4 regions of the Paenibacillus vulneris genome follow, and region 3 is predicted to be linked to each of the others. Evidence: riboswitches for the same ligand, from Rfam matches in the RefSeq annotation. Region 3 holds a riboswitch; each other region holds the start of a gene.
What was found. A riboswitch is a leader RNA that binds a small molecule or an ion and turns the genes downstream of it on or off. The one in region 3 is predicted to bind cyclic di-AMP.

Region 1 (8,146 bases), on a different contig from region 3:
CTTGCCCTGATCACATAAAAAAGAAGAGGTAGCCCTCTTCTCTTCCTTTAGCATATATATAATGAGTCTTCCCCAATTGCAGGTCCTTAGTCCGCGGTTGGTTTCTTGGGTCCTATCACATAAACGGTATACCCGCGCTTCAAGCCAAATCGGTTGGCATAATCGTTGCTGTCAAAATACACATCGATAATGTTTCCTTTGACTGCACTTCCGGTATCCTCCGCTCTGCGGAATCCAAGCCCGTCAATATAAACCCACCAGCCCAGCGGAACCACCTTGGGATCCACTGCAATTGTGCGACCTTCCGTTACTCTCGTGCCTGTAGACGTAAGTCCGTACTGCGGATGCTCTGTGCTCTTTCCTGTCGAAGCAGCGCCCGCTGAATAAGCGGTCAATGTCACATTGTTAATGACCTGCTTGACGCCGAAGGAAACTCCGCCTTTTGTTACTTCCTGTAGATTTGGCGATGATGCTGATAATACAACAACCGGATTTTTGGTGCCTACCGCGACAATTTTATTGACGCTCTCTGATTGAACCTTTTGGTCCACTACTTCTTCGGATACAAGCTTACCGTCTTCGTACATCTTTTCCTTTTTCTTCACAACCAGGCCTTCCTGGCCTTCCTGCACCACTTGCTCCTTGCCTTTTACCAATTGAGGGTCGTTCTTTTTCACAACGTCATAGGCTATCTTTTCTTGAACCTCTTCAACCTCTTTGGTTACCCGTACGATTTGAATCTCACCGCTGTCAGGCAGATCGGCATCCACGACAGGGGTTACCTTGTCAAGCTCTCCTACCTGAACCTGTAAATCATTCAATGCGCCGCCCACCGTCTTTTGCACCGTGTACAGCGTCTTCGTTTCTCCGTCAGCCGTCAGCTGAATCGGCCTTGCATGCTCGATCGTAATCCGGTCCCCGGATTTTACTTTCGAATCCAGCGCTGCAGAGAGACGATCATGCTCTCCTACAGTGACGCCTTGCTCATCCAGTAAATGCTTCAAATCCCATTGCTTGGTGTAAACAATGGTTTCTTCTCCGTTCACGACTACGGTCACCTTCTTGGTAGCCGTACCGTATAACATTAATAAAAACATGAAAGTCAACGCGAATGAAATAATTGCTATGATCGATATCAAACGCAAGTTTTCATGCCTCCATCGCAATGCGAAGGACATGCTGGATGATCGTCTTACATGGGTTTGCTCGTGTTGAATAGCTCCCACTAGTTCGGTCCTCCTTCAAAGCCCCGCCGTCGAGTGTTACGCATGATTGATCTGACGCGACTATGGTTAAGTTTTGCAATCTGTTGGTTAATAAAGAACAACGCCTAACGACGTTCTTTCACCCAGGAACAACCTCCATGATCGTTGAGTAAACGTATCCTGGAAGCACTGAAGGTTTCACGAACACTCATTCTGCTCGAAAAAGCTTCTCCTGTGCGGTCAACTAAGGGCTGCAACTAGCAATCCATATCGTTTCTCCTGCGTGCGGCCAGCACCTCCTCTTGGCTGTAGGTAATGATTATGTTGTCGGATAGTTATCACAATGACGGGAGAACAAAAAAAGTCACGGAAAGAGGACTCTTCCCGTGACTTTAGGTTATTTCATCAGTAATGAAATAAAGCACACGACAATCATACCTCTCTCTTAACGCTTACGAGGTTAGCTGACGGATTCGGACTTGAGAGTCGCCCTACTTGGATCCGGGTAAACAAACATCTACCCATCCAAGACTCACCCCAGAAAATGTGACCTTAGCCTTATTTTCAAATCAAGACTGGCCTTTTGCGGTTCCCCCGTTTCCCTTACGGAAACTCAGCGATAATGGAAAATTGGTAATCGTATTAAGTTAATATTGAGTTTACGCTGTCGGATATAAAGTTGTAAAGTATACAAACTCGGCAAAAAAGGTCCGTTTTTGTTCAATTCCGATTTTTTTGATCGATTTCTTGAGCATAACCCATGTATTTCTCAACTTGACGTATTTTTTGGATTGTTTTTCTCTCGTTTTCACGTTTTCGACGAAAATAGGGCTGTCCCAACCCCCCTTTTATTTCACCGTAATCCGAACAATGTAACTGCATTTTTCGTAGTCGCGTGAGCCAGCTCCTCCAGGGTTAACCCCTTGATTTGTGCAGCGGTTTCTGCGACTAATTTCACATATGCGGTTTCATTTCTTTTCCCTCGATAGGGGTGCGGAGTCAAATAAGGCGCGTCGGTTTCAACCAATAAACGGTCCAGCGGAACTTTCTCCAGCACCTCTTTGGGCTGCTTGGCATTTTTGAATGTGACAGGGCCGCCGAAGGAGATGTAAAAGTTCATATCGAGGCACATCTTGGCCGTCTCCCAGCTGCCGGAGAAGCAATGCATGACACCGCCGACCTCCGAAGCCTTCTCTTCTCGAAGAACCCGGATAATGTCTTGGTGTGCGTCCCGGTTATGGATCACGATAGGCATACCCAGCTTGCGGGCCAGACGGATTTGTTCCCGAAATACTCGATCCTGTACATCCTTGGGAGAGGTATCCCAATAATAATCCAAGCCTATCTCTCCGATGGCCACCACCTTCTCGTGCTTGCACAGCTCTTCGATCCATTCCAGATCGCCCGGCATCATATCTTTGGCATCTTGGGGATGCCATCCGACGGTTGAATAAATAAAGTCATATTGCTCGGCAAGCGCAATCGAGGTAGGGATCGTTTCGCGATTAAATCCGACATTGATGATTCGACTGATTCCGCTTTCTAATGCCCGTTGGATAACCTCATGTCGATCGTCATCGAATTGAGGGGCGTTCAAATGGGTGTGCGTGTCTATCAGCATAGCGGCAATTAACTCCTTCATATGTAAGTTCAATTTGGTCCTTGCAGTTCGATAGACGAGCTTTTATTCCATGCCAAGCAGCTTGCGGTGCTCCGGATGAATGGAGCCCGGATCAGCGGATAAGAGCTCCTCCGGGAAATACAGATGGTATTTCCCCATATGAATACCGCTGATGGACCGGACAATTTCCGACTTGCGCGAAATTTCCGTCAACGTATGCTTTTGGTCCAGCAGCAAAATCGGCAATTTTTCGTCATGGACTCCCGGCCGATACACATCATACGAAAGATCCGACGGAAAATCAATTTCGAGGTAGAAGGACGGATCCAGATTCAGAGCCCGCATCGTATCGCGCAGCCGCTCTATTTGAAGCGCGTCGATCCTCTCCAGCATGACATACTTAAACAGTTTGCGGTTAAGGAAGCGAGAGCACAAGTCAACCAGAATGGCATCCTGCTCGTTGGTCCACTGCATCAGCACCGTCTGCATAAAGGCTTCATCGAGCAAATGGAACTCTTGTATGGACAATGTCCCCCGGAACAGGTTTAAGAGCGGCGGCAGCATAAACGAGAAAGAATAGTTTTCTTCATATAACTGTTTCGCTCTTTCAAAAATTTTATGCAGAATAACCTCCGCGCTGCGGGTAACAGGATGAAAGTATACCTGCCAATACATCTGGTACCGGGACATCAAGTAATCCTCGACAGCATGCATGCCGCTCTCTTTCACGACAATGTGGCCTTGAAACGGTCTCATCACCCGCAGAATGCGTTCCAGGTCGAACGTCCCGTAATTGACACCGGTATAATAGGCGTCGCGGAGCAAGTAGTCCATCCGATCTGCATCCAGCTGGCTCGAGACGAGGCTGACGACGATTTCCTGCTTGTACGTTTTGGCGATAACCCCAGCCACCCTTTGTGGAAAAGTGGGGGATACGCGCTTAAGCACCTTGTTCACTTCGGTATCTCCAAGAACGATCCGGCAGGACCATTCCTCGTGATGGGTCCCGAACGTTTTTTCAATCGAGTGGGAAAAGGGGCCGTGTCCGACATCGTGCAGAAGGGCCGCGCACAAGGAGAGCAGCCGCTCCTCCCGCGGCCAATCCTCATAGCCGTTTCGTTCGAATTGCGATATGATTTTGCGCGTGATTTCGTAAACCCCGAGGGAATGGGAAAATCGGCTGTGCTCGGCGCCGTGAAACGTCAGGAAGCAAGTGCCGAGCTGTCGTATACGACGGAGGCGTTGAAATTCTTTGGTGTTAATCAGATCCCAAATCGTTTGGTCCTGCACGTAGATGTATTTATGTACCGGGTCTTTGAATACCTTTTCTTCCTGTAAAGGACTCGACATGATGCGTAACCTCCCTAAAGCTTCTTGTATTTTCGACACGGAATGAGCAGGAAAATGATGTTTTTGTCGAACTTTGTCGTATAAAACTTCCAAATGTGAACAGAATATGTCTTCTAAATTTTTCTTTAGTATGGAATATATTCATAATACTATGTTTGGTGTCTATAGAAAAGGTGCATATTTGCAAGGTTTTTCAGCAGCCACTCTGTTTTATATTGAAGTAGAAGGATAGACTACCATATTTTAACGGCAAAAAATGCAATTTTCTAGTTGACTATTTTGGGAATGGTTGGTATCATAAATCTTAAGAATATTGTCGAATAATGACGATTTATCTAATTCGAGAGGGGACTTTTATATATGATGAAATCTACTGGTATTGTTAGAAAGGTTGACGAGCTGGGACGTGTTGTTATCCCTATCGAGCTTCGCAGAACATTGGGCATCGGCGAAAAAGACGCTTTGGAAATCTATGTCGACGGTGAGCGCATCATGCTGAAGAAATATGAGCCGGCCTGTATTTTCTGTGGCAATGCAGAAAACGTCTCTTATTTCAAAGGTAAAATTGTTTGTCACGAATGTTTATCGGAAATGCCAATACCTGTGACAAAATAAGAAAAATAGGTTATAATAAGGATAGCACTTCTTACTAAGGTAATTCTAACCTTTTTCATATCTCCTCTATTCCCCAATCCATGAAATTTCATGAGATTGGGGATTTTTTTTCCGTTTTTATTTGTGTTAGCGTCACCTATTATAATAGAAAGAACATGTCACAAAAGTTCCGCCAAGCCTCCATTTCTACAGTTTGGCGGCGGGAAAGCACGGGCACATCATCGACGGGCTTGTACGGCCTGCGTAAGCCAATAAAAAATCAGCCGATCCGGCAATGAGCCGACCGGCTGATTTCGCCGCTTCCGCATTCGCGATCTACTTTTGGTGCAAATAATTGTACAGCTCCCGCTTCGGTATCTGTCTGTCCGCTGCCGCGCGTTTTATCGCTTCCTTGCGGTCAAGCCCTTGAGTCGTATAATGCTCGACGTGCTCTTCCGGGCTGAAGCCTTCCCACCAGGCGTCCGAAACTTCATTCTCCGAATCGGTGCTGCCCTGTACGACGATGCAGTATTCTCCCTGGGGAGGATGCTCCTGCAGCAGCTCATAGCATTCTCGGATCGTCCCTCTTGCCGCTTCCTCGTATTTCTTGGTCAGCTCCCGCATCAGGCACATTTGCCGTTCCGGATCCCATACCTCCAGCATCGCTTCCAACGTCTTCATTATGCGATGAGGGGATTCATAGAACAGCATCGTTTCGTTCCTTTGCTTAAGCGATTCAAGCTCCTGCTGCAGCGGCTTTCTGTCTCTCGGCAAAAAGCCCAGAAAGGTGAAACGTTCTGTCGATAGCCCCGATACGATCAAGGCCGATAAGGCCGCGTTGGCGCCTGGAATGGGTATAACCGCTATTCCTGCGTCGATAGCTTGTCGAACCAGATCCGCTCCCGGATCGCAAATGGCAGGCAGCCCTGCATCACTGACAAGCGCAATGTCTTCGCCTGTTTGCAAAAGACGAATCAGCTCGGGCCCGCTTGCATGCTTATTATGCTCGTGGTAGCTTACAAGCCGTGTTGCGATATCAAAATGGGTTAGCAGCTTGCGTGTCTGTCTCGTATCCTCTGCGGCGATCCACTGCACTTCCTTTAAGATGCGCACCGCACGAAACGTCATATCCTCCAGGTTGCCGATCGGTGTTCCGACCAGATATAGCTTCCCTACTCCATTATCCTGCTGATAGCTTTTCTGAATGTCCACGTTTGTCCCTCACTATGTAACGGTCGGCTGGATGAGCTCGTCACGCTTGCCGTAATATATCTCCATCAGCTCGTCACAATAGTCCGTTTTATTTTTATATACGATCAGCGGCGGCAGCGTCCTAAGCTCCGGCTTCCCGTCTCTGAGCGCCTCAATCAACACCATATTCGCTTCTTCGCCTGCACGCGGGTGTACATACCGGATTCTTTTGGGCTCCAGTTTATACTGACGCATCGTGCAAAAAATTTCGACTAACCGGCTGGGCCTGTGCACCATCGCTACGCGGCCTCCGCTCCGTACCAGCCTACTGCTGGTTCTGACGACATCCTCAAGCGTACAGAACACCTCATGCCGTGCAGCCGCCACATGCTCATTCCCATTTTGCTCCCCGTTCGGAACGGGAAGATATGGCGGGTTCACGGTCACTACATCGAAGGTCCCGTTCCCCAGCTGCTGATGAATCGTGCGCAAATCCCCGTGAATAATCTGAATCTGGTGATCTAAATCATTCAGCTGGACGTTGCGCTCCGCCATATTCGCGAGCCGCTCCTGAATCTCTACGCCAACGATCGAAGCCTTCGTGCGCGTCGACAGCAGCAAGGGAATCACTCCGTTCCCCGTACAGAGGTCGACCATCCTTCCCCTCGGCGGAACATAGCTAAATCTGCCTAACAACACCGCATCCATCGAGAAGCTGAACACTTCATCGCTTTGGATGATTTTCAGATCATTCGTTAATAAATCGTCTAGTCTTTCACTAGGCTGCAAAGGTACCTTTTCCATCAGCGCACGCTTCCTCTTTCTTGAAAAAAACCGTAGAGAAGCTTGCTCCCTACGGCGGTTTTTTTATTTATTTAAAAACGATAAGCAAAACAAACAATCGCCTTCCGTACGCAAATGACCGTAGTAGACATTACAGATGTGGAAGCCTTCGTGGTACAGGCGGGCCAGATTGTCGTACCCCTCACCTGTAAGCTCCTTGGCCTGTGCGGCGGTGACATGAATATGGGGTACTTCAACAGGCGGCTCCGCATCCTTCTTTAGCAGCTTGCGCAGCTGCTGATTTTCTATGCTCAAGCGTTTGTTTTCCTCGAGGAGCTCGATAATTTGCTTTTTCATCAGCCCCAGCTCGGAGTAGATAGCACCCATCTGTTCTTCGATTTGCTCAATTTGAACAAAAACGTCTCTTTTATCCACACATTCACCTCAAGAAAGCTAACAACCGTTAAAGCTGCTGCTCCACTACATCGTCAAAGGATAGCTCCATGACTTTACCGAGCTCATAAATCTGCACTTTTACGGTACGCTCGTTAATATTTAGCGATACGACACGGCCGTTGCCCAGGGAGGAAATGACTTCGCTTCCTACGCGCGGCATATCCTCTTTACCACTTTCATAATTATCGTGCTCATATTTCAAACAACACATTAACCGGCCGCAAAGCCCGGAAATTTTTGTCGGATTTAACGATAAATTTTGGTCTTTTGCCATCTTGATGGATACCGGCTCAAAGTCCCCCAGGAAGGATGAGCAGCAAAGAATGCGCCCGCAAGGACCGATACCGCCCAGCATTTTGGCCTCGTCTCGAACGCCGATTTGCCTAAGCTCGATGCGGGTCCGGAAGACTCCGGCCAAATCTTTCACCAGCTCCCGGAAATCGACTCTTCCTTCGGCTGTAAAATAAAAAATGATTTTGTTGCGATCAAATGTATATTCAACGTCAACCAGCTTCATTTTGAGCTGATGATCCCTTATTTTATCCTGACAAAGCGCAAATGCGTTTTTCGCTGCGTTCTTATTGTCCTCCACAAGCTGTGCGTCAGTTTGATCCGCTATGCGAATGACTTTCTTTAATGGAAGAACGACATCGGATTCCTGAACCGTCCGTCTCCCGATAACTACTTTTCCGTACTCAATCCCTCGAGCCGTTTCAACAATAACCGCACTCTCTTTATCCACCGGTAAATCGATCGGGTCGAAATAATAGATTTTTCCCGCTTTCTTGAAGCGGACACCAACAACCGAGTACAAATTTACACCCCCTTCAGCTGCATTAACATTTTTTCCAACACCAGCTGCGGGTTTGCATGAAAGCGGAGTCTTTTCTGCTGCTCGACTGCTTGCTCCAAACACCGCACCCAATGCTTCATATCGTAAGATAAG
Region 2 (8,146 bases), on a different contig from region 3:
ATTCGCCGATATTTGGGAAGCGCGTCAGGCTATCCGAAGCTCGTTCCCTGTTGAGGAATATCAACCTGAGGAACAGGAGCTGTGGGGGCCTGCTTACGACAGATTTGTTAAGCTGACAGGGCTTGCAGAATCATCTAATCTGTAAAGAGAGGGAAGCTATGCTAGCTGCGGAGCGTTACGAGAAAATTGTAAGTGTGGTCAATCAAAGAGGCGCTGTAAGAGTTTCTGAGCTTAGCGAGCTCTTTCAGGTGACGGAGGAGACGATTCGCCGGGATCTGGACCGTTTGGAGCAAGCAGGTCGCCTTGCCCGCTCACATGGCGGAGCGGTCAGTATCAAGGACGACCAGCAGCCGGAAATTCCTTATTTCGAACGGGAAATCACCTACGCCGAGGAGAAGAAAAGGATTGCCCAGGAAGCGATCAAGCGGATCGGTCCGAACGATCGGATTCTTCTTGATGCCAGCTCTACGGCCTGGTATATGGCTGCGGAAGTACCTGATCTTCCTCTGACCGTTCTTACCAATTCGATCAAGGTCGCAACGGAGCTGAGCAAAAAGGAGAAGATCGATGTGATCTCGACGGGGGGCATATTGGCACAACGTTCCTTATCCTTCGTCGGTCCTCTGGCAGAGCGTTCCCTGGATACTTATCATGTCGATAAGGTATTCCTATCCTGCAAGGGCGTCCATCTTGAGCGCGGAATCAGCGAGTCTAACGAGCTGCAGGCCCGCATCAAAGAGCGGATGATCGGTATCGCGGATGAAGTCATTCTTCTGGTCGACTCGAGCAAATTCGGCGTGCAAGCATTTACTCATGTTGCGGATTTGTCCGATATCGATGTCGTTATTACGGATCACCGCATAGAGAAAGAGATGGTCGAGAAGCTGCAGAATCTTGGAATTACGGTCATTACGGTATAAATAGAGTCCCTATGAGAGAGGATCTCCATATACATTATGTGAATAAAAAACGGTTGGCCAATGTACTGGCCGACCGTTTTTTATTATCAAGATAGAACGGATAAGATTCCGATCGCGATAATTTATTAAACACTGCAGAATCACTGACACACCTTTGTCAGTGTGGGCCGAGTACAATAAGATTACCCAATATAAAGTGATCTTAGGAGGTCATGCAGATGCAAGGTGCACAAACGTTTCGAGGGATAGCTACAATCAGTTTTTGGGCGGATGATCTGGATAAGGCAAAAGCGTGGTACACGGAGCTTCTTGGAATCGAACCGTATTTCGAGAGACCGGGCTATGCCGAATTCCGTCTTGGTGACTATCAGCAAGAGCTGGGACTGATTGATAGACGCTATGCACCCGCAGGTTTAGCGAAGGGCCCGGGAGGCGCAACACTTTATTGGCATGTAGACGATATATCCGCGGTTCTCGATAAGCTGTTGTCGATGGGGGTTCAGGAGCTCGAAGCGATGAAAGAGCGCGGCGGCGGCTTCATTACTGCCTCCGTTGTCGATCCGTTCGGCAACATTATCGGGATTATGAATAACCCTCATTATGTGAAGGTGAGGGACTCCATAAGAGGAGAATAGCTTGCTGGAGGACATGTCTGCCTTTAAGCTCTTCTGCTTCGGAGGTCTACTGTATATAAAAACAGGCTGCACAAGCAGCCTGTTCCGCCTTACAACGTAATAGCCTTGGCCCCTATGTACCTGGAGCCCCAATAAGAGCTGTACAGCGAATCAATATGAACTCCGCGGGAATTCGTAGCCGAAATGAACTGCCCGTTCCCCAAGTAGATTCCGACATGGGAGGCCCCCGCGAAGAATACCAGGTCGCCCGGCGAAGGGTTGGCAACGGCGACTCCTACCGTATCGTACATCTCATTCGAGGTTCTGGGGAGATCGATTCCCTGGTTAGCGGCAATGACAAAACGGACGAATCCTGAACAATCAAACCCGTTCGGAGTACTGCCTCCCCATCGATAAGGAACGCCAAGATAGGCTTGGGCGAACTGCAGCATCGTATCCTGCTTCTTGGCTCTGTACCAGGCAGGGGCGTGGTACTTCCCATCCGCATCCACGATAGCAAGCTGATTGTCATTATCCCACTGCACTTTATAGCCGAGTGCTTCCGAAATGAAACGGAGCGGGATATATACGCTTCCCCGATCCATGCCGATCAAGGAAGTAACATCGATTTTTTTTCCGTTGACAAGCACAAACGTATCCCCGGTTTTCAACTCCAGGGTCTGATTTCTCTTATTCATGGAGACACGAATTTCTTTTCCTTCCCTGGACCAGTTGATCTGGTATCCAAGCGCTTCCATCAGTGGACGGAACGGTACCTGAAGCTGGGAGTAAGTGTCCACGACAGGCTGCCCCTCAGGAAAGTTCACGATCGTATCATTAACCTGAATCTTGACTCCTTCATCCAAAGCTGAGGCATGGGCATGTACTCCGGCAAAGAGACTGCAAGAAATAAATGCAAACGAAAAAATAAGCTTTTTTCCAAAAAACTTCAAAACTTGATTCCTCCTAATTGCCTCCGAGGTTAGTTGACGGGTTAGGGAGAGGTTGTCCCCTATTCATCCGATAAACCGACGAATATTCACCCCAAAATAAGATGTCCCCCGTACTAGCACTTATGCTGTGCTGATTCGGCATTTTTTACTAAAAGCTGTCCTTACATTGTATTCGTGATTCCATCGGCGAATCAGTGGGTAAGCTTCGCCAAACGCTCCATCATTTTCCGAAAAAAAAGGATAACTTTTCATGAGCAGTTACCAAGATACACCATAGGGGGCCAAAGATAAAGGGACTTGCGGCACATTTTTGCATGGGAACAAGACTTACGCGGAGGTAACTTAATATCCCCGGACTGCCTATCTTACCTAATGTTGCGTACTGTTAAAAAAATCCAAGGAGCGGTATGATGAGAATGGAAAGTACCGCAGCACTCAAAATAAGGAGGTATGGGTTATGGAGTACACTTATTTAGGCCGTTCCGGATTGAAGGTGAGCAGGCTGTGCTTGGGAACCATGAACTTTGGCGTCGATACGGACGAATCGGAGGCTTACCGGATCATGGATGCGGCTGTAGATGCAGGGGTTAATTTTTTTGATACGGCGAATGTATACGGCGGGCCGGGTGCGCGAGGGAGAACAGAGGAGATTATCGGCCGTTGGTTCGCTCAAGGCGGAGGCCGCCGGGAGAAGGTCGTGCTGGCGACCAAGGTATACGGAGATATGGAGGACCCGAATGACGGGCCTAATGCGGCCAGAGGGCTCTCTGCGTATAAAATTAGACGACATTTGGATGCCTCATTGAAGCGGCTTCAAACCGATCATATTGAGCTGTACCAAATGCATCACGTGGATCGCCATGCTGCGTGGGATGAGCTCTGGGAAGCGTTCCGCGTGTCCATTTATCAAGGCAAAATCGGCTATGTGGGGGCCAGCAATTTTGCAGGGCGCGATTTGGTGAAGGCTCAATATGAAGCCAGGAACCGCCATTTCCTCGGTCTTGTGTCGGAGCAGCACAAATACAGCTTGCTGTGCAGATGGCCCGAGCTGGAGGTGCTCCCTGCGGCGGAGGAATTCGGAATCGGGGTTATCGCCTGGAGTCCTCTTGACGGCGGTCTTCTCGGCGGCAATGCGCTCAACCCTGCCCAAGGGTCGCGCAGCGTCCGCATCCAGGCACGCGCCGAAGAGCGGCGCGGCCAGCTGGAGGCGTTTAGCAAGCTGTGCAAGGAGCTTGGCGAGAGCGAAGCCAATATAGCGCTGGCTTGGACATTAGTCCATCCGGCGATGACAGCGCCGATCATCGGACCAAGGACACTGGAGCAGTTCCAGAGCACGCTGCGTGTCACGGATATCAAGCTGGATGAGGACGTGCTGAAGCGGCTGGACGAGATTTTCCCCGGACCTGGCGGCGAAGCGCCTAAGGCGTATGCCTGGTAAGGCGGAATAGCCAATAACAAAAAAGCAGCGGCAAGCCAAGGACATGGCTTTCATGTCCAGCTGCCGCTGCTTTTTTTCATTCCATCATTTCATTAAAAATCAAAGTTGTCCGGATCCGGACCTACCCGAAGATCCTGATTCAATCGGTCTATTCGGTTCATATCATCGGCCGATAGCTCAAAGTCGAACAAATCCGCGTTTTCGATAATCCGCTGCTCTTTGGTGGATTTGGGAATCGTGATCACGCCATGCTGCAAATCCCAGCGCAGAATCACCTGGGCTACTGATTTGCCGTACTTCGCCGCGAGCTCTTGAAGGTCAGGATGATCCAGTAGCTGGCCCTGCATGAGAGGAGACCAGGCTTCCAGCTGTATGCCTTGCTCCTTGCAGAAATCCCGCAGCTCCTGCTGCGTCAAGCGAGGGTGGAATTCAACCTGATTGACTGCAGGCTTGATCTCGGCATCCTTCATCAAGTCCTTCAGATGATGGACTTGGAAGTTGCTTACGCCAATGGCTTTGACGCGGCCTGATTTATACAAAGTCTCCAAAGCTCTCCAAGCCTCTTTGTATTTGCCTTGGACTGGCCAATGGATAAGGTACAGATCCAGGTAGTCCAAGCCCAGCTTCCGCAGGCTGGTTTCATAGGCGGCAAGGGTCGATTCATAACCCAGGTCAGCATTCCAGACCTTCGAGGTGATGAATAGATCCTCTCTTCGGATAGAATGTTCCCGAATAGCCTCACGGATCCCTTCCCCTACGCTTTTTTCATTCTCATAAATAGCCGCCGTATCGATACTGCGGTAGCCGTGCTTAACGGCGGACGCAACGGCCTGCACCAGCTCGGAGCCTTCCGCCACTTTAAATACGCCGAGTCCGAGCCAAGGCATGTTCACTCCATTATTTAAGGTTACGGTATCTTGTACATGTTTACTCATTTTAATATAGCCTCCCAAGAATTTGTTAATAAAAAGATTGGTTTTGATTCAGCCTATAATCAAGCGGCACTGTCCAGCTGAACGCGAGCTGCATCCTTTTTTTCCAAGAAGCGGCTCCAGCCTGTTAATATAATGGCTCCAAACACCATGACGGCACCAACCCAAGGGGTGTGGATAAGCCCCAATTGATTGACGACGACGCCTCCCAAATAAGCGCCAATCGCAATACCTGCGTTGAACGCTGCAATATTGACGGCAGAGGCTACATCGATTGCTTTTGGTACGAATCGTTCGGCTAGCATCACTACATAGACCTGCAGGCCGGGCACGTTCATGAAAGCCAATAGCCCCATCAAGAAAATGGTCAGCAGGCCCGCTGCTTTATATGGCGCTGTGAACGTTAAGGCGGCCAGAACAACGAATTGCAAAATAAACATATAAAACAACGCGCTAATAGGCTTACGGTTGGCCGCTTTGCCTCCGATCACATTACCGATAGCAATGGCAATGCCGTAGAGAAGAAGGAGCAGGGCGACAGTCGATTCCGGAAATCCGGTTATTTCATGAAGCAGCGGAGACAAATAGGTAAAGACCACGAAGGTTCCGCCGTATCCCAAGGCTGTAATGGCAAAGGCCAGAAGCAGACGCCCATGGGTAATAATCTTGATCTGCTCTTGCAGCCGGGTTTTTGTACCGGGGCGCAGAGAAGAAGGGACCAAGACTACATTGGCCAGCAAGGCCGCCAGCCCAACGGCTGCGATAGCGATAAAGGCTGCTCTCCATCCCAATTGCTGACCAAGGAAGGTTCCCAGAGGAACTCCGGTCACTGTAGCCACCGTCAACCCGGAGAACATGATGGATATCGCGCTGGCCCTACGATTCTCGGGCACAAGATCTGCCGCAATGGTCGATCCGATCGACATGAACACTCCGTGCGAGAATGCCGTAATCACTCGTGCCGCCAGTAACACGCCGATCCCGCTTGCAGCAGCCGCGATAGCATTGCCGGTAATAAAGACGATCATGATCCATATCAGCAGCGTTTTCCGTGACAGGCCTGAGGTTAAGGAAGTCAGGATCGGGGCTCCGAAAGTAACCCCCAATGCATATAGAGTAACGGTAAGACCCGATGTCGTAATGGATATTTGTAAATCCTGTGCGATAAGGGGGAGCAGCCCTACGCTGATAAACTCCGTCGTTCCTATCGCAAAGGCGCTAATAGCCAATGCCAGCAGAGCTAGAGTACTTCTCCTTTGATCTAATGTCATTTTGTACCACTCCTATAGTATGGTCATCACCGGCCGGTAAGTGCTATTATGATGGATAAGCAAGTGAAAGGGAAGTACGTACCTTGAAGTGCTATAGGTACTTCAGAGTAATATAGGTACTAAAAAGTGCCTATAACAGGAGGGAACTGGCGATGATCAAAAAGAAATATAACATTTCCGTAGAAGCGACCTTAGAGGTCATCGGGGGCAAGTGGAAGTGCGTGATTCTATGTCATTTAACCCATGGGAAAAAAAGAACCAGCGATTTAAAGCGGCTGATGCCGGGCATCACCCAAAAAATGCTGACCCAGCAATTGAGGGAATTGGAGCAGGACGGTATCGTCAAACGGATTATTTACAATCAGGTTCCTCCCAAAGTGGAGTATGAGCTAAGCGAGTATGGCTGGAGCCTAAAATCGATTTTAGACTCGCTGTGCGCCTGGGGTGAGAAACATATTATTAAAGAATATGGAGATAAATTTGCCGTTCTGGAGGATAATATTCTTAACCACAAAACGGAGGCGGAGGATTCGGAGCTTCAGGAGGTTTAATTTTTCCTGCTCCTTATGACACGATAAGGTTATATTCCCCTTCCATGCGGTTGGCTGTCCAACTGAGAGTTAAAAGGGGTTGTCTATATGGCGGTGTAAGCGGTGTGACCGGTACTGTCCGATCCGCCGCTTCATCCATACGGCCAATGTTTCTGCTAAATTCTCTTTCTCTGCGGACTACTCAAAATTAACCTTCAGAAAAGCTCGAATCACCATCAAGAAGGCTATTAATAATAGCACTAAATTTTCGACTGAAAAAGCTAACCAGTACTCTCTCTTTCTAAGCACCCCGAAAGGATTAGCAGCTAGAAAAATTGCAGCAGCGCCATACAGCAAAGCTACGTTGATGCGATTCGTGATGTCGGACCAGCAAAGAAGGAATATAAAAAAATAGATGATAGAAATTAGAACGTTCTTGAACCCGTATACTCCCAAGCTCGGATCTGTCCAAAAATTGCTGCGTTCTGGCACGTCTCTTACAAAGCTGCCAAGGTTTCTGGTGAGGAACAGCCTATCATAAAAATTCGGGGAACGAGAGTACATGAACTGGACAATTGGATACATACCGACCAGGACAGCTCCTAAGAAGCCTAGCGATTTAATCAGTATGACCAAATAGGAAATCCAGTATGAAATCCAAAACATCATGCTGCACCATCCTTGTAAGCAATATGCTGGGAAACCTAGCAGACGACATATGTCAACGACAATTATACCATATTCATCCAATAGGTAACTTTTATAATCATAGTAATATCGGGTTCATTCTTGCTGGTTCCTTTCTATTGATAGAACGGCGGATGAGTCCATAGCGGCTTTAAAGCGGCTGTAGACCACTTGAAGCCTAGCGGACGGCTTATCCTGGATAGTATATAACACAATATAGAGGTAATCGATATGAAGTTATCGAGAGAAAGAGCTGAACAACTGGCGCTTGAATTTGTAAATGAAGAAACGAATGAAAACTTCAAATTGGTGCTAGTTGATGTGGAAATTTCGAAAATTTCTCCAAAATATTGGGCAGCTGCTTTTGAGGTTAGAACTTCTGAAGGGCATATTATAGACGGTCCATTACTTATACTTGTTGATGATAATTTAGAAAAAGCAATGAGTTTAGATGAGGCAGTCGAGGCTCACATACATCAGGTATTGATAGAGTTATAATATTTTATAAATAAAGGAGCTGTTAACTACATGGATATTAGGGAATTTGAATACTTATGGACTACTGAGAAAGACATGCATGCTCTTCAAAAGATGAGCAATGGATATTTAATTATCATATACATGATAATACAGCATTGATTATTGAGGACGACGATATAAATGACGCGGTAGTTACTGAGATGCTTAGACATAATTGCAAAGTTAATTTTTAAGAACGGGAAATAAACGGTAGGGGCCCCGATATGTTTAAATAGCAGAAAAACAAAGGGGAAGAAGAGAAAAAAGCATGGGATGAAATAA
Region 3 (8,146 bases):
GGCCTCTTCCAATTTAAAGGCTCAAGTTCTTGTCCTTTGTCCAGAACAAAAGGCCATTTTCAAATTGATCGGGCATAATCAATATCTTTCCTCTCAGTAAACAATGTCTTGAATTCGTCTTAATCTTTACAGTAAACTCTAGATCTAGAGGCTATTGAACCCCGCTATTACATTAGGGTTATCCCTTAATAATCAATTATTCAAGCCACTAATATGGATATGAACGACGGAAAAAGTTAGAGTTTACTTTAATGACAGGAGGAGAAAGAAATGTCCACGATTAAAGAAATTTCGAAGGAAACCGGAATTTCCCCCTATACTCTTCGTTATTATGAACGGGAAGGTATCCTGCCGCACGTCAAGCGAGATTCGAGTGGCAATCGATCGTATGACGAAGAGAGTATGGAATGGTTGAATTTTATTTTGGCTCTGCGGGCGACGGGCATGCCGCTTGCCGAAATCAAGCGATATGTGGATTTGTACCAAGAAGGCGAGAGCACGCTTAAGATACGTAAACAAATGATGCTTAAGCATAAGGAAGAAGTGGAGAAGGACCTCTCGGAAACGATTAAATATTTGGAGCAAATCAATTACAAGCTGGCGTTATACGATCTGCAGGAAAAAGGATTAACCAAGATGCTGCCCTAGATCGATCGTTTTGCAATATTTCTCTCTAAGTGGAGCGCGTTCACTGGTTGGTAGGCGCGCTTTTTTGGGTGTATCCATTAGAGTAAACTATAAATAATTTTGTCTTATTCTTTTCCATATCACTCCACTTTGTGTGAATAACCACGGAATTATAGGATTTTCCGCCTGCACAAATGATTTATTAGCCAGGGCTTGACTTATAGTAAACTCTAATTGATAACCTAGAATCAAGCCAGCGACGAATGGCTAATAAATGAACAAAGGGGAAGTACACATGAATACAAAAGTAGCAATCATCACAGGCGCAAGCAGCGGAATGGGGGCGGCTACGGCCAAGCTTCTCGCTCAACACGACATTAAAGTCATGCTTGCCGCTCGCCGGGAAGAGCGATTGCAGCAGCTGCAGGATGAAATCCGCAATGCTGGAGGCGAAGCCAGTTACAAGGTGACTGACGTCACTTCGCGTGCCGACGTTGAAGCATTGGCGGATGAAACCATTCAAACCTATGGACAAATCGACATCTTGATTAATAATGCCGGGATCATGCCGCTCTCGTTTTTCAGGAATTTAAAGGTCGATGAATGGGAACGAATGATTGATGTGAACATTAAAGGTGTCCTCTATGGGATGGCAGCAGTGTACAAACATATGGAAGAACGCAATGAGGGACATATTATTAATTTCTCCTCCATTGCAGGGCACATCCTCTTCCCGTCGAGCTCTATTTATAGTGCTACCAAGCATGCCGTTCGGGTGTTAACGGAAGGCATGCGAACCGAACTGGGGGCTAAACAAAATATTCGGACGACCCTCATTTCCCCTGGGGCAGTAGAAACCGAGCTGTATGATACCATTACGGATAACTCGATTTATCCCGCGCTCGAGAAATTGGGGAGTCAGGAATGGAACCAACTTGACCCTAACGACATTGCCAAAACGATATTGTTTGCAATCCAGCAGCCGACTAACGTGACAATTAACGAGTTGATTGTCCGCCCCACATCGCAAAGCTTATAAAACGGTGCCGCCCAACTTCCATTAGTGGTGAAGTTGGGCGGCGATTTCATTACTACATAATTTTTAATTACGTGAAACAAAAAAAGGCATCCATGGCAGGATGCCTTCCTTCTACGTTTCCCCCTATAAATCAACTGCTCAAGCTTCTCCCCCGCGGCATGTCGGGAAGCTCATTTACAGAGACAATAGCCTCTGATTTTTTCTTGGGCCGCTTCCAATACTGCTCGTTTCCGGGCAAATCATCGAACCAGGCTGCATCCTTGGGGCAGTCCATTATCATGAATTTGCCGTATTGATCCTCGCGGGACTGATGATATTTTAAATAAGCCTTGCCGTTCTCTATCGCCAAAATCTCGATTTTTCCGGACGTGTGGCTCATGGATAACCGGATTCTTTTTCCCAAGCCGGAGGTTCTTGCTTTAGCCTGCTCGACAATCCGGTACACCTCCTGCAGCGAGAGGACAAAATCGCGATTCCCGGCAACGGGACGATTAATAAAGAAATAATAAGGAGTCACGCCTGCCCACGAGAGCTTGTCAAGCAGCTCGGCCAAGACGGCCGGGTTATCATTGATTCCTTTAAGAATCGGCGTTTGATTGACGACGATAGCGCCCGCCTGATGCAGCGCCTCGAAGCCCCGCTTGGCTTCAGGTGTGATCTCGCGAGGATGGTTAATATGAGCCATAACATAAATGCGCTTGTCGGCTGTGGAATATTGGCGAATGGTATCAAGCAACGCCTCATCCTCATAAATTCGCATCGGATTAAACACGGGGATTTTGGAGCCCAGCCGTATAATTTGCACATGCTCGATGGCTCTTAGCCGTTCCAGGATAGAGGCAAGCTTAGGCGTAGCAAGAATCAAGCTGTCGCCGCCCGTTAGCAGCACATTGTTGATTTCGGGGTGGGCGGCGATATAGTCCAGGCCCGGATTGACGTCGGACAGCGCTTCCTTGACATCGTTGCGAAACAACCGTTTGCGGAAGCAGTACCGGCAATAGGCACCGCACACCTCCGATACGATGAGCAGCGCCGTCGTCTTATACTTATGCTGGCACCCGGGGACCACATAGTTCGTATCCTCGTCGGATGCATCCCAACGGCCGTATTCGGACAATTCCCCTTCATTCGGAATGACCAGCTTTTTGATAGGATCGCTCGGGTCGCTCCAGTCTATCAGCTTCAGGTAATAATCGTTCACGCGAAACACGAACTTATCCGTTATTTGCTGCAGTTTCTTTCTATCCTGCTCCGGGATTTCCGTGATTTTGTTAATATCGGTAATATATTTCGGTTGCGGCATGGGGGATCCTCCTTGAATTGACAGATTGTTTAGGCTGCAGTGCACCTGCTTTCCTGCGGGCTTGGCTTCCTCCTTACTCTTTTCCCTGTACTAACTGAATGTCTGGCAGCATCCCTCCCTCGCTCTTAATATGAAAATTGTTTTTTTGCCATAATAAGTAAAATTTTATAATTATTGGTTTAGATAACAACAAAAAGACCCGAGCAGCAACAGGGCCTTTGTACTTTAGACTGCTTGCATGCAGTCCGGTACAACGCCGACTATCGCTCAATTCGGGTCCATTCAGCCAAAATAAAAAGACCCGAAACCACGGGTCAATGAATGCAATACAGCATGCATAAAAATTCAATTTGACCCATCCACTGCTGACGAGGTTAGCTGCCGGGCTCGGGAAAGATGGTTCCCTACATGCAAATCATGATTCGCCCCAAAAAGTGGTTCCCCCGCTTTCCGATGAATAAACCGGAAATTAAGCGTATTCTTATCATACACTACGGTCAAGGTTGAGTCAAATTGTATCAGGAGAATTTTGGGATCCCAACGGCTTCATTGCTCTCTCAGTACAATACCCCACAGGGTACATTGCCCTAATGAAAAGAGGCAGCCCCGGCGATCGGGACTACCTCTAATGTACCGTTTAGTTCAACGTCTTCAAAAACCGCTTGGCCTGGCCGCCCGGCGTTTCGAATAACTCATACACATTGACCGATATCGGGAATTCGAACTGCTCGCTCTGAATATTATTCGTTACAATATTTTGAATGCCGCTGACCAGCCTCTGCGCTCCGGTAAAGCTTCCATCCGCCGTTCCCAGCACACGGCCCAGCTTGTCGACGACCTCAAAATGCAGCTTGGAGAAATTGGAATCGACCACCACATTTTCCGCCTGCTTGATCTCCAGCTCCAGCTTCATTTTATAGGAGTATGAGCTGTTGGTAGCCAGGTAGTTCGTGCCTACCGTGGAATTAACCAGCCTGATGTCAAAAGGATACAGCTGCATCGTATCGGAATCCGTCTCCTTCTGCAGCGCCGTTTGTACGGAAGCGACAGCGACTTTGTACGGAGCCGCCGTCTGGCTGTCGAGCAGCCTCAAGACAAGCCCCTCTCCCGCTTCGGTTTGCGGCACGTTAAACGCATAGCTTACGACATAGCTCAACCCCGGATTCATTGAAGCGGATACCTCCGTCTGGCGAACACCGGAATAGGCTGCACCGCCGCTGCCCACAAGCTCCGCATCAAAGGCGGGTGTCGGTATCGGCTTATCGCTTGTGCTGGTAAGGATAAACTTACCGACCGCCGTTTTGTAGCCTTCTCCCGGATTCTGGGTCATATGAAGCTCCATCAGCGACACCTGCGTATGATCCAGAATTTTGGAGAGAGGATCTACCGCGATCGGCGTCCCCATAGCATAAGCCGATGACACAGCGGAACCGGCTTGATTCCCGTAAGGCAGCGAGACGGCCACTCTGCCGATGTCGATAGCGACTCCCGCTTTCCCGCTTGTTCCGGAAGCTTGAGAGCCGCTTGCCTGAGAGCTTGCAGGCAGGAACAGGTCGGTTGTCATCACGAGCAGCCGGGCCGGATTTACATTGCTTTCGAGCGGAATCGCAAAATGAATATATTGCTTCTCCCCGGGCTCCAGCCCGACCGCATCCTTTTCCGTCCTTACGCCGGTGTACGTCTTCTCTGCACGCGCATCGATTCGAAAATCAGGAATCGTTTCCCGCCCTCCGGCTGGATTCTCAGCCAAAAGCGTAACGACCGCTACGGGCCCTTTCTCCGTATTCTGTCTCTCATAACCGACCGGCGTATAGGTCAGGTCGGAGTTGATTCCAGGGATAGAGAAGGCTGTTCCCCACGCTAGTTCCTTGCCGGGAAGCGCGCTCCCGGTTGACGGGTACCATACTTCCGAGCCAAGCGGAAGACTCAGTAAGACGGTCTCCGCCTTAGGATAAGCATAAGGATCGACCTTCACAAAGGACAGTCCGGCAAGCTTCATTGAAGCCTTGCTGTCCACCGTGCTCATGTAGACCAGCTCGCCAATCTCCATAGGCTTGAGCGCCTTCTTGTTATCCGAGCTGGCATCCAGCGTGTATTCGACGCCATCCTGCGTCTGTACCCGAAGCTCGTAATCCGGTATACGCTGCTTCGCGGAGGCTCCGTTATACAGCCGCACGGTAACGGCAATACGGCTGCCGTCCGGCGTAGACTCTACGGAGACGCTTTTTACAGCAGCCTGGATCGCCTCCGTCAAATGGTTGCTTACCGCCTCCTCGGCAGATGCGGCAGAAGCCGCAGGAAGCTGGATGCCTCCCTGCATGAGGAGTGCTGTTCCCAGCACGACAGACGCCAGCGTCTTTTTCCATCGTTTGCTCATATGTCATGACCCTCGCTTTCTGATTATTTCGCCTTCTGCTGCTCTTGAGGAGCCGCTCCTGAAGGGGCAGGCGTTGCCTGGGTTGCAGCTTCGACTTTTTGCCCGTCCTTAAGCTGATGCTGTCCGGTCGTGACGAGCTTTTCGCCTTCCTTCACGCCTTCCAGCACTTCCTGATACGAGCCGTTGATTCTGCCGAGCTTTATTTGGCGCTTCTGGTACGTATCTCCTTGAAGGACGAACACATAGGTTCCGCCCTCTTCGCGGATAATGCTCAGCGTCGGCACAACAACGACCTTCTCTTCATCCTCTGTCGTCAATTGAACCATGACGCGCGTTCCCGGGGTGATGCGATGGTCCGGATTCGGTACCTCAAGCTCCAGCGTGTACGTTTTTGTCTGGGCGCTCATCACCGGAGCCAAGTAACTGATCTTGGCCTTCCCTTTATGATCAGGGTCGTTCGGACTGTAGAACACAAGCTCTTGTTTATTTTTGACAAGCTGCATATTCGTCTCGCTCAACTCGGTCTTAATCTTAACCGGATCGATTTGGAGCACCTGTCCCAGCTTGGAGGCCGAGTTGACGGTTTGGCCCGTTTCCGGCGTGAAATCCGTCAAAATGCCGCTGACCGGAGCCTTGACATTGTAATTGTCCAGCGAGCGGATCGAATCCTCCAGAGCCAGCTGATTGGTTTCGGCCTGCGTTTCAACAGAAGCAATCGTATTGTTATTATCGTTGGCGGCAAGCTTATTCTTGGCCGAATTCAGGGCCATTCGCGCATTATCTACCTGCTGCTGCGCTTGCTCCAGCTGATGGTCCGTCGCATTGCCGGAATCGTAATCATTACGCATCTTGTTATAATCCTGCTCGGCATTTTTCAAAGCGACCTCCGCTTTTTGCACCGCATCCGCCAAATCCTTCCGATTATTGACCTGATCGTCCTTGGCCTTTTGCAGAGATTCCTGGGAGCTCCTTACCGCGAGCTCGTTTTTCCGCTTGACGGATTCCGCATCCCTGCTGTCGATTCGGAACAGCACATCGCCCTTCTCCACGTAATCGCCGCGTTTTTTCAGCACCTCGATCACTTCGCCGCTGGCTTTGCTCACGATATCAATAGCCGTTGCGGCGGAAATATCCGCAACCTGCTCGGTCGGGCTGGCTATCCGCTGCTTCGTGATCGCCTCGGTCTTCACCGCTCTGACCTTAAGCTGCGCTTCCGCCATTCCCTTAGGTCCCCCGGGAGCCGAACAGCCGGCGGCCATTGCCGCCACAACTGCAGCCAATGTCATTACAGCCAGCACGCGTATAGGGCGAATCTTTGATTTTCTACTGCCCGCACTGATCCTTTTCATTGCTTTGCCTCCTCCATGCTTTTGCAAATCTCTATCTGATCTATAAGAATCACGCTTTTTGGATTTCTCAGAAGATCTATCCTTCCAGAGTCCCCTCATGGTTCATCGGAGGGTTCCCTCTATGGATTTTCCTCGAAATATACGCCTTAACTTCCTCTATAAGCTCATAAACGATCGGAACGACAATCAGCGTAAGAATCGTCGATGTCGTCAGACCGCCGATAACAACGACCCCGAGGCCCTTGCCGATCAGGGCTCCTTCTCCGGACAGCCCCATTGCCAGCGGGATCAGCGCCATAATCGTGGCCCCCGCCGTCATGATAATCGGCCGGAAACGAACCTTACCCGCTTCAATCAAGGCATGGCGCACCGTATAGCCTTCCTCGCGCAGCTGCTGGGCGCGGTCGATCAATACGATGGCGTTCGTCACGACGATCCCGATAAGCATCATAAAGCCGATCATGGAGGTGACATTGAGAGCCTGTCGGGTTATGACCAGCCCGATCAGACCGCCGATTGCGGCCAACGGAAGCGAGAACAAGATCGCGAAAGGCGCTGCGGCATTCCCGAAGGCAAGGACCATAACCAGATAGACCATAAAGACGGCAACGGCCATTGCCATGAATAATTGCGTGAAGCTCTCGTTAATGTCCTCATTAACCCCTCTGACTTCCGGGGTTACGCCGTCAGGAAGCTCAACCGAGCGCAATGCTGCAGATACCTTGGCGCTGACAGCATTTTTGTTTTCCGCCTTAATCTTTGCGGTTACTCTTACGAGCTGCTTCTGATCGTCGCGCCCTAAGGAAACGGCGCCCGGTACAAGGTTGATCTTGGCTACCTCTTTCAAATAGACGACAGACCCGTTCGTTCCGGTTAACGGAATATTGCCGAGCTTCTCGAGCGAGTTTTTATCGGATTTATCCATGGAGATCGTAGTCGTGTAAGTCACTCCGTCCAGCTTTAAGTCGCCGAGCCTTTGCTTCTGTATCCAGTTGCTCGCCGTTTCACGGACCGTAGCTGCCGTCAGGCCGAAGGCGCGGGCTTTCTTCTGGTCGACGGCAATTTCAACCTCTGTTTTCCCGTCGCTCAGGCTATCCTCAATCTCGCTTAGCTCCTCGAACTCCTGCAGCTTTGCTTTGACGATAGCTGCCGCCTGCTCCAGCCGGTCCTGATCCTCCCCTTTCAGGTTATAGGAGAAGTCGGTTCCGGATACGCCGTTACCTCCGCCTACACCCCGTGGCTGCACTTCCGAGCCTGCTGGAAGCTCAGAGAGAAGGAACTGCTTTACCTGCTGCATCACTTTGTCGGGATCCACATGCTCGTTCACCTCGACGTAGATTTGGGAAGCATACGTCACCCGGTCGGTGCCGCTGCCGTTATATCCGGCCAAGCCTTCTACGTAGGTGAACAACGGATTCCCCTGGCTGTCCTTCTCATCCATCAGCAGCTGC
Region 4 (8,146 bases), on a different contig from region 3:
CTGCGCGTCGGACAGCACCTGCTTCCGGAACAGCTGCTCCGCATCGTGTAAACTGTTCCAAGCCAGCAGCCCGAACAGCACCAGGGTGCCGCTAAAAAGAAACAACGAATGCTTCGTCGCTATGCTTCTGCTTCGAAACCATTTCAACAATCGTTTCATTCCCCGGCACCGCCTTTCTTATATTCCGTTGGAGAAACGCCAGTCCGGCTGCGGAAAAGCACAGAAAAATAGCGATAGCTCGGAATCCCCACTTGCTCGGCAACCTCATATACTTTCAGGCTTGTTGTTTGTAACAGATGAATGGCTTTGTCGATTCGCTTCATCGTCACATATTCATTGAACGACTCGCCTACCTCTTCACGGAATAATCTGCTTAAGTAAAAGGAACTGAGCCCTACCCGTTCCGCGGCCCACGTTAATGTAATCGGTTCTGCGATATGATTGGAGATGAGCTGTATCGCTTGTGCCACTTCTTTGCGATACTTCAGCTTCCCCCGGTTTTCCACCTCCCGAATGACCATCGATAGGAGCTCCGAAGCCGTTCTTGATGCTTGCAGCTTCTGGATAAGCTCCTGCTGTTGAGCATTATCTCGCTCCCCCATCCATTCTTTCCGGTTGGAGATCAGCCACGACTTTAAGCCAGCGGGCTCAGGCCTTACTTGATTCACCCATTCCGTTAGCCGCCCTTGGCAAAATTCGATTAACAGCGCCTTATCGGCCGCTGTCTGTCTCATAAGCTCCGTCAGCATTTCAAAATTTAACGCATTGGATAGAGTTCCATCTACAGCCGATCGTCTGATGGATGGCCGGATCGTTCCTGAAGCCGCTGACATTTCATAAACAGCCCCCCCTGTATCATAGAAAACAGCCGCGGCTGGCAGCTTGGTAAGCTCAATGGCAGACAGCAAGTCAACCGCGGATGAAATGCTAGGCCCAATGACGGCATAGAGGCTTACGGCTTCACTTAAATAAGAGGCCCGCACATCGATGGCGGATTGAAGCCGCTCCAACCACTGCCTGGTTGAGAGCAGTATGGTCGTCCCTGTTTCTGGGGCAGCCCGCTGGATCCATATATAATCCGTCGGTCCAAGCGTTATCCAACGCCAGCACGGATTGTCACGGTCATCGGTAAGCTCCCGCTCACTTAACAAAGACTGGAGCTCATGATGGGCGAACATTTCCTCCTGCGGCCGGACACTGACATGCAGACGGATAATCCTTATTGGCCATAAGACGCCCCAGCTTTTTAAAATGGCATCTATCGCTTCCACCCGTTTTGGTTCTTTGCCTGTGCTGCTTAACAGTCTTGTCAGCTCCCAGCGCTGCCTGTCTATTTCATTGCGCCTATAATTGTACTCCCGCTGAATAGCTTCACGGGCTTTATTCAGCACATGCTCCAGTTCCGTATCCAGCAGGGATACTTTGATCAAATATTCTAAAGCCCCCAGCTTCAATGCTTCCTTGGCATAGGCAAAATCACTATGACAGGTCAAGAGCACAACCTGCGTCAGCGGAAACTCCTGCTTGATCCGCCGAAATAAGTCCATACCATCCATAACGGGCATCGTAATATCTGTAATCACCACATCGGGTCTGAGCTTACGGCACAGCTCCATTGCTTCTTCACCGTTTTCCGCTTCCCCTACAAGCTCGGCAAGGCTGTTGTGCCATGGAAAGAGCCGAAGCTCCTCTCTTAACGGCAGTTCATCGTCTACCACTAACACGGTTAACAATTGCGATGGATGCATCCGCTATCCCTCCCAAGAAGACGCTTACAATCCAATAGTGATCTCATCATAGCATATCGATTTCGGAGCACCTATACAGTAATCTTGTAAAAAAGTATAAAATGCTGTTGAGCTTCGCAACTCTTTCATTTCACGTATTAAAGCAGGACAAATTCGAAGATATCAGTTCTATTTTTTCTAATAGATGCGGCCTGTCTGCTTTGGCCTTCAGTATAAAAACAAAGCGGCTTTCTTCAATCGTAAGGAAGCTGCTGTTGTTTCTATCGCCCAATGTTGGAAGACTTTGTGCCGTGAAATCTGTATAGGCACGTGCTACAATGAAGTGGCTCAAGAGAGCCCGGCAGGATGCACAACGAACCGGGCATGAGCAAACAAACAAAACTATCAGGCCGAAGCTTTCTATGAAAGCACGGGGGACCCATTCCATGGGGTGAAGCCGCGTCTTGCGGCAGGGTGCTTGCTCTTTGACCCGAATCCGTCAGCTAACCTCGCAGGCCGCGAAAAGGAGAGGATTTTGTTGTTGAACCGTTTCAAGAAAGTTGTATTGACAGGTGTACTGGCCCTTAGCCCAATCATCGGCGTTAGCGCCGTTTCCGCCGCACCGGCGAATACTGTGTCTGCTGGCGATTTGTCTCAAATCACTCAACAGTACGGAATCGATCTGAATTCCTTGCTGCAAGGCCAAGGTCAGAATCTAGGAAATATTGATTTGAATTCCTTGTTGAAAGGTCAAGAAGGAAAATGGCAAACGATTGGCTCCGGTAATAACCAAGGGCTGGCAGGAATCATCTGGAAAAACTTCCCTAACATGAACTTTAATTGCAACCCTGGTCAAGGTCAGGACCAAGGTACTACCGGCAATACGGACTCCGGCTCCGGTTCCGGCACTGTAGATAACGGCTCCGATAACGGTAGCGGTACTGCAGATAACAGCGGAACTACCGATAATGGCAGCGGAACTACCGAGAACGGCACTACGAACAATGGCAGCGGAACAGAAAATAACAGCGGTTCCCAAGAAGCTGTAACGGATTCTCAATCCGCCTTCGCGGACCAAGTCGTTACTTTGGTGAACCAAGAGCGTGCCAAAGCAGGTCTTCCTGCATTGACTTCCGACAGCAAATTGGCGAATATGGCCATGGATAAAGCTAAGGACATGTACAGCAACAACTACTTTGACCATACTTCCCCAACGTACGGTTCTCCGTTTGACATGATGAAGCAATACGGAATCAGCTACACCTATGCAGGTGAAAACATCGCCAAAGGCCAACGTAACCCTGAAGAGGTTATGAACGCTTGGATGAACAGCGCTGGTCACCGTCAAAACATCATGAGCCCTAACTACACCAAAATCGGTGTTGCTTACTACAACGGCGAATGGGTACAAGAATTTATCGCGAACTAATATTTCTTAGGATTTCACAGCCCTCGGCGCTTCATGCACCGGGGGCTTTGCCGTACATAGAGATCTTTTTTTTGCCAAGCGCCGAACCATTTTGAAACCGCTTGCATATACATAGAATAGACCCCTTATGAGGTGTTGATGGCTTATCTCAATTTTCGGGAGGTGTAATCATGGCGGTTAAAAATTTGTTGGCTGCGTTGATTGGTCTCTTGTTTGTCTTTGGCCCTCATTGGATTGATTTGACTCACGAAAGCGCCGTTATCACCAGTGTTGTCTTTGGTTCCCTTCAATTCATCGCGTCGCTTCTGGCTTTCATTTTCAAAGCATCGGGCTGGAATTCATGGCTGAATTGGATTTCGCTGTTGGCCGGCATTTGGTTTGTTATTTTTCCCTTCGCTTACTTAACGGGCCTGGGGGAATATGTCATCTACGTCGTACTTGGCATTACAAGCGTCATGCTGAATTATTATACGATGAATGAAGAATAAATAAATTTCCGTTATACTCCTTATAAAAACATTCTGATATACAATCGTCCCCGCTTCGTATATCGTAAGAATAGGCATCTATTCGAATGTAGGAGATGAGGAGTATGGCGCAATCGGAGCAAAGTCCATCAGTAAACGAGGTTTTTCTGCAAGAAAGCATTGAAGCGTTTCAAAGCATGAAGCAATTGGCCGACAAAGCGATGAAGCAAGTGGATGATTCCCAATTTCACTGCCTCCTTGATAAGGAATCGAACTCTCTTGAAGTGATGATTCTTCATATGCACGGCAATATGCTGTCCCGCTGGACGGATTTCTTGACTTCCGACGGGGAAAAGCCTACAAGAGACCGGGACGGCGAATTCGAGCCCAAAGGCTTGGATCGTCCTGCGCTGATGGCGCTGTGGGAGCAGGGCTGGAGCGTATTATTCGATGCGCTTTCCGGGTTAAAGCCAGACGATCTGCTGCGCCAGGTTGCCATTCGCGGCGAAGCCCATACAGTCATCAAAGCGATCCAGCGTCAAGTATCCCACTACGGGTATCATGTCGGCCAAATCGTATTTTTAGCCAAGCACTTGAGCAGTGAGCATTGGCAGACGCTCAGCACTGCCCGCGGACAATCCAAAGCCTTCAAGCCGTGAAAAGCTCCTATAAGCCTGGCCTTTGGCTTCTAGGCTGATTCCGGTACATGCCGGGATTATCGGAATTGAAAGCCGGTCAGGTCCATCAAAATAATTGCTGTAAAAGCTGCAAATTCCAAGGGATTTGCGGCTTTTTTCTATATTCGGCAACCATGCAATAAAAAGGCCGTATGTAACATAATAAGAAAAAGGAGAGCTGCCCAAAATGAAACTACTTACCGTTCAGCAGGCTATTGCGAAGCTTCGTGAGCAGATTTCTATCCCCGATACGCACGAATTGGTTTCCAGCGGCATTTTTCGCAATTCTTCGCCTGAACAAGCCCCCTACTATAAGGTAGAGCTCGAGTGGAACAAGCAAGGCGAACCGAGGCTGGACGACAATATGCTCGTGAACCCGCACACGATTCGGGCCGAGCTGGATGCCCTGACCGGCCAGCTGGTTGCTTTTTACCGCCATGACGATAGAGAAAGCAATAAGGAACCGAAAGAAGAGCTCAGCGATGCTCAATATGAAGCCGTCTATCCCCATGTGCTTCAATGGATCCGCAAGCTGGATGCAAGAATCAACCCCGAGGAACTGGTTCTGCGCAATAAGACGGTAATTGGACAAAAACGCTATGATTTCGTCTATGGCAGGCAGCATAACGGGATTCCGGTTAGCACTCAGCAGGCTCTTCATATCACATTGAACCGTTCCTTCGAGCTGCTTCATTACTGGTGCGTATGGGACGATTGCGAATTTGCGGGCAGCAGCGAATACATCCCTATGGATATATTCAAGGAGCAGCTAGGGCCAGACCAGCTGACGCTCTGCTATTTGAATTTGTTTCATCCCTCGGATCATCCCTTCTATCTATGCAGGCATGATGTATTTGATGCTGTAACGGGGGAGTTGGTTTATACGGATAAAAGCGATTTTATCGAAATTATCGATTTGGATACGTCTTTGCCGGAGCGCAATCAAACGGTTCATATCGTGCGTAAGCCCGTCTTTTCCGAGGCACATTATGATGAGTTAAAGCTGGAGGAGCATGTCACGGACGTGGATCTGGCGGCGCCGCATCCCTTCTACCCGCCTGTATCGGAGGAAGAAGCGGCCCGCGCTCTGGACATCGCCGTATCTTATCTCAAGCAATCCGTTTCGGAGGAGCCCTGGCAGTTCGCTTTTATTCATAAATCGGACGGCCGAATTGTAGAGAGCATGCAGGGAAATCAAATCAAGATCGAGATGCAGCGCTTCCTTCACGGGATTCCTATCATGGGCGGCAAGATCGGACTGATTATAGACCGGGACACCTGGAATATCTCTCATGTCATGGATGCCTTGAAGCTGTTCCAGGCCAGCCGCGGCGACGCGGATAAAGAAGCAAGAAGCAATCTCGGATGCTGTGAGCCTAAGATTGTAGCCGAAACCGCATGGGAGCTGCTATTTCCTCATATCGAGGCCAGGCTGTCCTACCGGCTGGCTGACAGGCATTCGCCCGAAGAGACCGTTAAAGCGTGTCTTGTCTACACACTGACGCATTTCGATTCGATTTGCGATGCCGTCACAGGGGAACGGGTCCATTTAACTTATTGAGCCGCCGCCAAATGTACTGACGCCCCATTTATCGGGTAAGGGCATTGATCCAAGCACTGGGGCTCCCCCTTACATATACTTATTTTGGGAATAAGCAATACCCCCTTCCAAAACTAAGCATATGAGAGGAGAATTTCAAATGAGTGGTGTAGGTTTCGGATTTACTAGCGTAGGTGTTATCCTGGTTCTCTTTATCTTGTTGGTTATCGTAACCCGCGGTGTGCTTTACTAATCTATAAGGCCGTATTAAGACAGAACAACCTGCCTTTGTTGAATCAGGGCAGGTTGTTCTTTATTTCATTATACCGTACCGTAAAGCCTGTCCTCCTTACTTGAAGGGGTACAGGCTTTCTCCTTGCACGGTATTATGCTTTGTTGGACTGAGCTCGCGCTCTGTCGCCTAGCGGCAGGAACGGAAGTTTTGCAGCGATCTTATTGTAAATCCCTATGCACAGCTTGGCCAGCGGCTCTGCAAAGCCGCGATATTTAACGACCAGCATGCTGGACAGCAGGGCAAGGATGATCCCTCCGGCGATATCCGCAGGATAATGAACCCCTGTATACACGCGTCCGATGCCCGTGAGGCTGGCCAATACTATCATCAATATTCCCATCCGGCGCTTCAACAGCATGCATACCGTGAAGGCAATAGAGAACGTGAAGGTCGTATGGTCGCTTGGGAACGACGGATCTGCGTCATGGGGAACCAATTGATGCACCTGATGCTCTACGAACGGTCTCGGATGATCAACGATAGGTGAAATGATCCACCCGGCAACGAGAATTGCCAAGGCCGCTGACAGGCAGGCGTAGAATACTCCTTTTTGATTCACGCTGCGGCCGCTGATCCACAGCACAGCCAGAATGAGCAGCATAACCCAAACCAGATCGCGGGCACAGAACACCATCACGCTGTCCAGCCAGCCGCCCTGTCCCGCCCATTGATTAATAAATTGAAAAATCGCGTAGTTCAAAAGTAATCCCCCATCCAAATCAAGATGACGGGATCAGTATAAAGCATAAATCTTAATAATTTATTAATAATTCATTAAAAAACGTGTATCGCGGCAAACCATCATCTTCCACCGTATCAATGGATGCTGCTTTTGTCAAAATTACCTCCCAGCACATCGGATACCTGCTGAATGGAAATAAAGGCTCTTTCGTCTATTTCCTGAACGAGTGCTTTCAATTTGCTCAGCTCCAGCCGCGTAACGACGCAATAGATCATTTGGGTATCCTCCTTGGAATATCCTCCCTTGGCGTAAATATACGTCGTATTGCGGCCCAGCCGCTTCATGATCGCATGGGAAATTTCCTCATATTCATTCGAGATGATCGTAACCGATTTGGATTCCTCCAGACCTTGAACGACAATATCCATGACCTTGGAAGCGATGTAATAGGTGAAAATGGAATACATAGCCGAGTCCCAGCCGAACACAAAGCCGGCCAATATAAAGATAAACACGTTGATGAACATGATGATCTGACCGACAGGCAATCTGAATTTTTCTGACAGCAGGATAGCCACAATCTCGGTGCCGTCCAGCGACCCGCCGAACCTCAGCACCAGACCGACTCCCAACCCGAGAATGAGCCCTCCGAACAAAACGGCCAATATTTTCTCGTTGGTAAAAGGCTCTACATGATGCAATAAAGCTGTGACTACGGACATCAAGGCAATCGCGTACAGCGTAGAGAACGCAAACGTCTTGCCGATCTGCTTGTAGCCGACGACCAGGAAAGGAAGATTGATAAAGAAGATAAATAACCCTAACGGAAACGCCGTTAGTTTGGATAGCACGATGGAAATCCCGGTAATCCCTCCGTCGATAACATCGTTAGGCACCAGGAAAACCTCAAGGGCTACGGCCATCATCACCGCACCGATGGATATAAAAATGAAGGCCTTCAAAAATTCAAGCCAAGTTTTCTTTTTATGTACCCGGTTGTTCATTTTCCCTACCTCGTCCTCTTTTTTAACCATAGCGTTCGCTTTTTTTTCGTAAAAAAACCAACTTTTTTTGAAGGAGGAACGGGTTCAAAACCTCATGTCGACAACGCCAAAAGAACCGTACGTTCAACGCACGGCTCCTAACTTATTGCGAGGCTATGATTATATAAACGATGGCTTGCGGTTCATCACTTTTCCGCTGATGACGTGAACATATTCCTTGTCGCCGCCTTCAACGGAAGGTCCGATAAAGACGCCCGCTTTGGCATCATGCTCTTCGCGAGCCGTACCCAAGTCGGCAGAGCTTGGAGCAGCCCACCGTCCCGCT

Region 1: another riboswitch for cyclic di-AMP. It lies ahead of ABEA66_RS28630 (resuscitation-promoting factor); the one in region 3 lies ahead of ABEA66_RS10790 (KamA family radical SAM protein).
Region 2: another riboswitch for cyclic di-AMP. It lies ahead of ABEA66_RS07895 (C40 family peptidase); the one in region 3 lies ahead of ABEA66_RS10790 (KamA family radical SAM protein).
Region 4: another riboswitch for cyclic di-AMP. It lies ahead of ABEA66_RS23245 (CAP domain-containing protein); the one in region 3 lies ahead of ABEA66_RS10790 (KamA family radical SAM protein).

What each region holds. Positions count from the first base shown of each region.
Region 1 is NZ_BAABJG010000037.1:47,498-55,643, forward strand. It holds gene ABEA66_RS28630 (resuscitation-promoting factor) at 87-1,226, opposite strand; cyclic di-AMP (ydaO/yuaA leader) riboswitch at 1,639-1,834, opposite strand; gene ABEA66_RS28635 (TatD family hydrolase) at 2,059-2,826, opposite strand; gene ABEA66_RS28640 (HD domain-containing protein) at 2,890-4,176, opposite strand; gene ABEA66_RS28645 (AbrB/MazE/SpoVT family DNA-binding domain-containing protein) at 4,537-4,791, shown strand; gene rsmI (16S rRNA (cytidine(1402)-2'-O)-methyltransferase) at 5,107-5,982, opposite strand; gene ABEA66_RS28655 (tRNA1(Val) (adenine(37)-N6)-methyltransferase) at 5,995-6,765, opposite strand; gene yabA (DNA replication initiation control protein YabA) at 6,829-7,179, opposite strand; gene ABEA66_RS28665 (PSP1 domain-containing protein) at 7,208-8,014, opposite strand; gene holB (DNA polymerase III subunit delta') at 8,017-8,146, opposite strand, start outside.
Region 2 is NZ_BAABJG010000006.1:539,272-547,417, reverse strand. It holds gene ABEA66_RS07910 (rhamnulokinase) at 1-145, shown strand, start outside; gene ABEA66_RS07905 (DeoR/GlpR family DNA-binding transcription regulator) at 159-920, shown strand; gene ABEA66_RS07900 (VOC family protein) at 1,139-1,555, shown strand; gene ABEA66_RS07895 (C40 family peptidase) at 1,645-2,487, opposite strand; cyclic di-AMP (ydaO/yuaA leader) riboswitch at 2,491-2,638, opposite strand; gene ABEA66_RS07890 (aldo/keto reductase) at 2,945-3,925, shown strand; gene ABEA66_RS07885 (aldo/keto reductase) at 4,018-4,860, opposite strand; gene ABEA66_RS07880 (MFS transporter) at 4,920-6,128, opposite strand; gene ABEA66_RS07875 (winged helix-turn-helix transcriptional regulator) at 6,281-6,679, shown strand; gene ABEA66_RS07870 (hypothetical protein) at 6,857-7,327, opposite strand; gene ABEA66_RS07865 (hypothetical protein) at 7,577-7,843, shown strand.
Region 3 is NZ_BAABJG010000010.1:135,261-143,406, forward strand. It holds gene ABEA66_RS10780 (MerR family transcriptional regulator) at 271-648, shown strand; gene ABEA66_RS10785 (SDR family oxidoreductase) at 923-1,666, shown strand; gene ABEA66_RS10790 (KamA family radical SAM protein) at 1,797-2,969, opposite strand; cyclic di-AMP (ydaO/yuaA leader) riboswitch at 3,318-3,455, opposite strand; gene ABEA66_RS10795 (hypothetical protein) at 3,607-5,346, opposite strand; gene ABEA66_RS10800 (efflux RND transporter periplasmic adaptor subunit) at 5,370-6,695, opposite strand; gene ABEA66_RS10805 (efflux RND transporter permease subunit) at 6,772-8,146, opposite strand, start outside.
Region 4 is NZ_BAABJG010000027.1:71,057-79,202, reverse strand. It holds gene ABEA66_RS23255 (cache domain-containing sensor histidine kinase) at 1-159, opposite strand, end outside; gene ABEA66_RS23250 (response regulator) at 156-1,748, opposite strand; cyclic di-AMP (ydaO/yuaA leader) riboswitch at 2,126-2,260, shown strand; gene ABEA66_RS23245 (CAP domain-containing protein) at 2,269-3,156, shown strand; gene ABEA66_RS23240 (SPW repeat domain-containing protein) at 3,327-3,644, shown strand; gene ABEA66_RS23235 (DUF1572 family protein) at 3,749-4,282, shown strand; gene ABEA66_RS23230 (YcdB/YcdC domain-containing protein) at 4,488-5,861, shown strand; gene ABEA66_RS23225 (undecaprenyl-diphosphatase) at 6,227-6,835, opposite strand; gene ABEA66_RS23220 (YitT family protein) at 6,952-7,821, opposite strand; gene ABEA66_RS23215 (hypothetical protein) at 7,981-8,146, opposite strand, start outside.